DNA from 3 places in the Pseudonocardia sp. DSM 110487 genome. Region 1 is predicted to be linked to each of the others. Evidence: riboswitches for the same ligand, from Rfam matches in the RefSeq annotation. Region 1 holds a riboswitch; each other region holds the start of a gene.
The links. Region 1 has a riboswitch for thiamine pyrophosphate ahead of thiO (glycine oxidase ThiO). Riboswitches for the same ligand answer to the same signal wherever they lie in the genome.
Positions count from the first base shown of each region.

Region 2: another riboswitch for thiamine pyrophosphate. It lies ahead of thiD (bifunctional hydroxymethylpyrimidine kinase/phosphomethylpyrimidine kinase); the one in region 1 lies ahead of thiO (glycine oxidase ThiO).
Region 3: another riboswitch for thiamine pyrophosphate. It lies ahead of K1T35_RS14975 (ABC transporter substrate-binding protein); the one in region 1 lies ahead of thiO (glycine oxidase ThiO).

Region 1 is NZ_CP080521.1:9,657,704-9,659,960, forward strand. It holds gene thiS (sulfur carrier protein ThiS) at 1-117, opposite strand, end outside; gene thiO (glycine oxidase ThiO) at 121-1,257, opposite strand; TPP riboswitch at 1,247-1,355, opposite strand; gene thiE (thiamine phosphate synthase) at 1,404-2,072, shown strand.
Region 2 is NZ_CP080521.1:9,537,811-9,540,067, forward strand. It holds gene thiC (phosphomethylpyrimidine synthase ThiC) at 1-426, opposite strand, end outside; TPP riboswitch at 416-524, opposite strand; gene thiD (bifunctional hydroxymethylpyrimidine kinase/phosphomethylpyrimidine kinase) at 540-1,391, opposite strand; TPP riboswitch at 1,382-1,492, opposite strand; gene K1T35_RS44880 (nitroreductase family deazaflavin-dependent oxidoreductase) at 1,553-1,993, shown strand; gene K1T35_RS44885 (rhomboid family intramembrane serine protease) at 2,177-2,257, opposite strand, start outside.
Region 3 is NZ_CP080521.1:3,225,943-3,228,199, forward strand. It holds gene K1T35_RS14970 (2-dehydropantoate 2-reductase N-terminal domain-containing protein) at 1-754, opposite strand, end outside; TPP riboswitch at 1,333-1,446, shown strand; gene K1T35_RS14975 (ABC transporter substrate-binding protein) at 1,437-2,257, shown strand, end outside.

The DNA of each region.
Region 1 (2,257 bases):
CTCGCCGTCGACCGCGACCGCGATCCCGTTCTCGGGAGCGCCGAGCGCGGCGAGCGCATCGCGCACGCGCGCGCCGTCGGCGAGCTCGCGCCGCTCACCATTGATCCACACCTGCACGTGCTACCTCCTCGCGAGCGAAAATCTGGCGGGGTCCGCGGCGCGCACCGGGTCGGGGACGGGGTCACCGCGCAGCAGCGCCAGGACGGCGTCGGCGGTGACGGGCGCGAGCAGCATCCCGTTGCGATGGTGACCGGTGGCCACGAGCAGGCCCTCCGGGCCGATCGCACCGATCAGCGGCAGGTTGTCCGGGCTGCCGGGCCGCAGCCCCGCCGCGCTCTCCACCAGCGCGTACTCGGCGACACCCGGCAGGACCCGCTCGGCGTCCCGCAGCAGGTCGCGCACCCCACCGACCGTGACCTCGGTGTCGAACCCCAGCTCCGCCTGGGTGGCCCCGATGACGAGCCCGCCGTCGTCGCGGGGCACGACGTAGACGGGGCGGCCGTCCACGAGCGCGCGCACCGTGCGCCGCGGTGGCGGGAACGCGCCTGCGCGGTGCGCGATCCGCAGGATCTCGCCCTTGACCGGGCGCACCATGCCGTCGAGCGCGGGGTGCAGCGAACCCGAGTGCGCTCCGGCGGCCACGAGCACGAGGTCCGCCTCGACGTCACCGCCGTCGGTGCGGACCCCGGTGACCCGTGCGCCGTCGTCGAGGACGGCTCGGGCCGCGCGTTCCACGACCGTGACGCCGGCCCGCTCGACAGCGGCGCGCAAGGCTGCGAGCAGCTCGCGGTTGTCGACGGCGAGGTCGTCGGGCACCGAAAGGCCGCCGCGGACGTCCGGGCCGAGCGCGGGCTCCATGCGCCGCAGCTCCCGGCCCGACAGCCGCTGGACGTCCCGGCCGATGCGGCCGAGGAAGTCCGCGAGGGTCTCCAGCTCGGCGCGGTCGCCCGAGCCGGTTGCCGCGACCACGGTGCCGTCGGTGCGCAACCCGGCAGACCTGCCGGCGGCCTCTTCCAGCTCGGCCGCGAATGCGGGCCAGCCGCGGACCGCGGCCTCGCCGAGCTCGAGCAACGCCTCCTCGCCCGGCCACGCCTCCGTGACGGGCGCGAGCATGCCGCCCGCCACCCACGACGCCCCCGACGCGGGCGCCGGGTCGAGCACCGTGACGCGCAGGCCGGCCGCGGCCGCGGCCGCGCGCCACGCACAGGACAGGCCGATCACGCCTGCACCGATCACCGTCAACGAGTTCGACATCATCTCCGCTCCCTGCGCCGGCATGACCCGGATCAGGTTCGACGGTCGGGATCTGTCGGATCCCCTCTCAGCCCGCAGTACGGGCTCCCGTGCGTCACCTGCCATTCACCCTACGCCCCGAGGTGCGCGTCCGCGTAACGTCGCACGACGTGCCTGGCATCGACGGCGCCACCGTGCGCAAGCGACTGGACGACGCCCGCCTCTACCTCTGCACCGGGGCTCGCCGCCGCACCGGCGACCTCGCCGAGTTCGCCGACGCGGCCCTTGCGGGCGGCGTCGACATCGTCCAGCTGCGGGACAAGGGCCCCGACGGTCCCCTCGAAGCCCGCGACGAGCTCGCCGCGCTGGAGATCCTCGCCGAGGTGTGCGCCCGCCACGGCGCCCTGCTCGCCGTGAACGACCGCGCCGACATCGCCCTCGCGGCAGGCGCCGACGTCCTGCACCTCGGCCAGGACGACCTGCCCGTCCGATGGGCCCGGGAGGTGGTGGGCGACGAGGTCGTGATCGGGCGCTCGTCGCACAGCCCGGACGAGACCGCGACCGCGGCCGACGAACCCGGCGTGGACTACTTCTGCGTCGGCCCCTGCTGGCCGACCCCCACGAAGCCCGGCCGCCCGGCCCCCGGCCTCGACCTCGTGCGCACGGTGGCCGGCCGCGCGCCATCGCGGCCGTGGTTCGCGATCGGCGGCATCGACCACGACCGGCTCGACGAGGTGCTCGCGGCGGGCGCAGAGCGCATCGTGGTGGTGCGCGCGATCACCGAAGCTGGGGACCCGCGCGCGGCGGCAGCGGCGTTCGCGGCGAAGCTGCGCCCCTGAGCAGCGGGCTCAGCGCGACCGGAGCGCGCGACGGGCTGCCCACCGCGCCCGGTACCAACGGATCATCCAGAGCCAGCCCAGGTGGTCGCCACGCGGGCGACGGCGGCTGGTCACCACCGGCCTCCGCGTGCTGCGATGGCTCGTCGTTGCGCTCGCGCGGTCGATGGGCGGACTGTGCAGGAACG
Region 2 (2,257 bases), 120 kb from region 1:
GGCGTTGACCTTCACGAGGAACCTCTTGCCGATCACCATCGGCTCCGACTCCGGGTGACGGCGATTGGCCGGGATCACCGCGCGCCCGGCGGCGACCTCCGACCGCACCAGCTCGGCGTCGACACCCTCCCGGATCGCGGCGAACCGCATCTCCGGCGTGATCACCCCGGCGCGGGCGTACGACAGCTGGGTGCCCGGCTCGCGGGCCGCGACCCACGGGGCGCGCAGCGGCGGCAGCCCGGCGGCGAGGTCGATAGGGGCGGTGTCGTCGGTGTACGGCCCGGACGTGTCGTAGACGTCGTGGTGCTCGCCGGTGGACAGTTCGATGCGGCGGACGGGGACGCGCAGCCCGTCCGGTCCCTCGAGATACGCCTTGTGCGAGCCCCTGATGGGCCCGGTCGTGACGGACGGCGCGACTGCGGTCATCGCTCTCTCCCTACGTCGGCATTACCCGGACAGGTTCTGCGGTCGGCTGCACATGCCCTCTCAGCCCGTTGCGCGCACGAGCTCCCGCGGTGTGTTCAGTTGTGTTGCGAGGTTCAGACGGTCTGCTCCCACCAGTTCCGGACCGTCCACAGCGGCGAGATGGGGCCGTGCCCCTTGCCCAGTGGGTACGAGTGCCGCACGGCCTCGGTGACGTAGCGCTTCCCGAACACGACGGCCTCTGGCACCTCCATGCCGCGCGCGAGCCCCGACGCGATGGCCGAGGCCATGTTGTCGCCGCCGCCGTGGGTGTTGCCGGTGGCAAAGCGGGGCCCGGGCAGCTCGGTGAAGGTGTGGCCGTCGTAGAGGAGGTCGACGCACACGTCGGTGTCCTCGCGCAGGTGCCCGCCCTTGATCAGCACGTACCGCGGCCCGAACGCGTGCATCACCTTGGCCGCCTCGTACTGGGCCGCGCGGTCGTGCACGTCGACACCGGCCAGCAGCCGCACCTCGTCGAGGTTGGGCGTGGCCAGCACGGCGCGTGGGAAGAGCAGTGTGCGGTAGGCATCGAGCGCGGTGTCGGCCAGTAGCGGGTCGCCGTGCATCGAGGCCGCGACCGGGTCGATGACCAGCGGGATGCCCTCACCGCCGATGCCGACGCGGTCGCATGCGCCGACGATCGCCTCGATGATCGGCGTGTCGGCCAGCATGCCGGTCTTCACCGCGCCCAGCGCGATGTCGGTGGCGACGGCCTCGATCTGGGCGGCCACCGTCTCCGGCGGGATCGTGTGGACGCCGGTCACACCGAGCGTGTTCTGCACGGTGACCGCGGTGACGGCCACGCAGCCGTGCGCCCCGCAGGCCGCCATCGCCCGCAGGTCGGCCGCGACACCCGCGCCGCCGCCGGAGTCGGTGCCCGCGATCGTCATGACGGTCGGGGGCGTGATGCCCACGGTGGGCTCAGCCATGTTCAGCCTCCCTACGCCGGCATTACCCGGACAGGTTCCTGCGGTCGGCGGCGCCGTAGCCACCCTCTCAGCCCGCTGCTGCGAGCTCCCGTCTGCCTCGACCGTAACCCGTGTGGAAGGGCGAGGGGAAGATCCGGCGAGATCGCGGTGTTGGTCACGTCATGCCACTCGAAGGTGAATACGAGATCAGCCCGACCGGATGGGTGCGGGAGCAGACGGAGAAGATCTTCGAGACCGGGACGACCGAGAGCGTCGACATCAACGGCATGGCCGTGGTGCTGCTGACCACGCGCGGTGTCAAGAGCGGGAAGCTCCGCAAGGTGCCGCTGATGCGCGTGGAGCACGACGGTGTGTACGCCATCGTCGCCTCGCTGGGCGGCGCCCCGAAGCACCCGGTCTGGTACCACAACGTCAAGGCCGACCCCAAGGTCGACCTCCAGGACGGCACGGAGACGAACGACTTCGTGGCACGGGAGGTCACCGGCGAGGAGAAGGCGATCTGGTGGGAGCGGGCCGTCGCGGCCTACCCGCCCTACGCCGACTACCAGAAGAAGACGACCCGCCAGATCCCGGTCTTCGTGCTGGAGCCGGTCGCGGGCTGAGCCGGTCGTGATCGCCCGGATCGGGATCTCGTCTTCGCATGTATGCGGACGACAGGTCCCGGTCGCGATCACGGCTGCACATCGACAGCCGCGAGGTAGGCGCGCAGGACGGGCGCGGGGATGTGCGCGGTTATGCGAAGGGCGTTCGCGGTTTCGGGCTTCCGCTGGTTTCGATCATCGAACTCAATTCCGCTCCCTTCGATCAGCGCGCGGTGGAGCTCGCGGCGCGATCGACGACGCACGACTGCGCGCACCGTCGATCGC
Region 3 (2,257 bases), 3.7 Mb from region 1:
GCAGGCAGACCCCGCCGTAGGGGGCGCCGCCGCGGATGCCGTACTCGGGGTTGATGGACCCCTCTGCCGAGCGGGCCACGGTGGCGGCGATCGGGTCGAGGTCGAGGCCGATCTTCTGGGCGACCAGCCACATCTCGTTCCAGAAGCTGATCTTGGTGGCGTTGTAGATGTTGTGCGCGGCCTTGATGAACTCGGCCTCGGCCGGGTTGGTGAAGGTGCGCAGCTCGCCGCCGAAGGGGGACAGCAGGGAGCGCAGTCGCTCGACGTTGCGCGGGTCGCGGCTGGCGATGATCGTCATCCACGGGTTGGCGAAGTCCTCGGCGGCAGAGGCCGCGCGCAGGAACTCGGGGTTCGACGCCAGGCCGAAGCCCTCGTTCGCGACCTTCCCCGAGCTCTCCTCCAGGGTGGTCTTGACCAGGCCCTCGGTGGTGCCGGGCGGCACGGTGGAGCGCACGACGACGATGTGCTCGGCCGACGCGTCGGCGATCGCCCGGCCGACGGCGGCGGTGCCCGCGGTGAACGCCGACAGGTCGTAGCGGTGTCCGTCGTTCGGCGTCGGCAGGGTCAGGAAGATCAGTGACTGCGGCTCGTCGGCGAGGTCGATCGCGGTGCGCGCGTCCCAGCCGCGGTCGCGCAGCTCGCGCACCCGGACCTCGTTGATGTCGACGAACGTGACGTCGTGGCCGGCCTTCAGGAAACCTTCACCGGTCGCGGCGCCCACGACACCGGAACCCATGATGAAAATCCTGCTCATTGCTAATTGTCCCCTCTTGACGGGCGACCCGAGGGCAGGCAAGGTTTGCCTCGGATCCGATGGGTATGGCGGAACGTCGGACGTCGTCGTCCGCCGGGATCAGTTCGACCCGTGGTCGTCATCGACCGGGCACACCGGCGTGCTCGAACAATCCGTGGGCGACGAGTGCTCGAGCACATCAGTGCAGGTCAAAGCCGATCCTCGGTGCGGCCGTTGCCAGCTCCCGATGAAGTCGTCCGGTGTTGCGCCCCCGCCGGACGGCCCCCGCCACCGGGAGTCGAGGTCGGTCGTAACTTCTACCGCTGACCGGCTGTTCGCCGGTGGAACCCTACGCGATAAACACTATCTCAACGTCCCCTGAGATTGTCTCAGATTTGTGGTCACGCTGTGTCCGGCAAGGGTCACCGGCGGCGACTCGAACGGGTCATTTCGGACCCGTTCCGACGGTTCCAACGCCGCGAGGAGCAGGAATGTTCCCCCGGCCGGGTGAGTGCAGCCGGGTGACGGGGAAGGTGTGATCCGCCGCACGGCGACCGCCCACCTCAGTGGGCAGGCCGCGGCGCGAGCACGTATTCTCGCCCGAAACCCACGGGAGCCTCGCGATCCGAGGCTGAGAGGGCGGCAGGACCGGCCGCCGACCGTTCGCACCTGACCCGGTTAGTACCGGCGTAGGGAGGAACTCGTGAGACCCGTTCGCGCATCCCGGATCCTCGCCGCCCTCGGGGCGGCACTCGCCCTGCTGGTGGCGGGTTGCGGATCCGGAGGCGGCCCGGAGCCGATCCGCGTGGCGCTCGACTGGACCCCGAACACCAACCACACCGGCCTATTCGTGGCCCAGCAGGAGGGCTGGTTCCGCGAGGCGGGCCTCGACGTGCAGTTCCTGCCGTACAACAACACCTCGCCCGACACGCTCGTGTCCTCCGGCGCGGCCGAGTTCGGCGTCTCCTTCCAGGACTCGTTCACGTTCTCGAAGGCGGCGGGCGCCGAGATCACATCCGTGATGGCCGTGCTGCAGCACTGGGCCACGCAGATCGCGGTGCGGGCGGACCGCGCCGACATCACGTCCCCGCGCGACCTGGACGGCAAGACGTACGGCGGGTTCGGCGCGGCGTACGAGGAGCCCAAGATGCGGGCCGTCATCCAGGACGCGGGCGGCACGGGCACGTTCCGGACGGTCGTGCTGGGCACGGCCGCGTACGAGGCGCTCTACGCGGGCGAGGTCGACTTCACCGAGCCGTTCATCGCGTGGGAAGGCATCGAGGCGGAGCTGCGCGGGCAGCCGCTCAAGACGTTCTCCTACACCGACTACGGGTTCCCGGACGCCTACAACGTGCTGCTCATCGGCAACTCGCCGTGGCTCTCGGCCCACCCCGACCTCGCGGCGAAGTTCGTGCAGGCCGCGCAGCGCGGCTACCAGCTCGCGGCCGACGACCCGGACCGCGCCGCCCAGCTCCTCATGGATGCCAACCCGGGCGCGTTCACCGAACCGGAGCTCGTGACGCG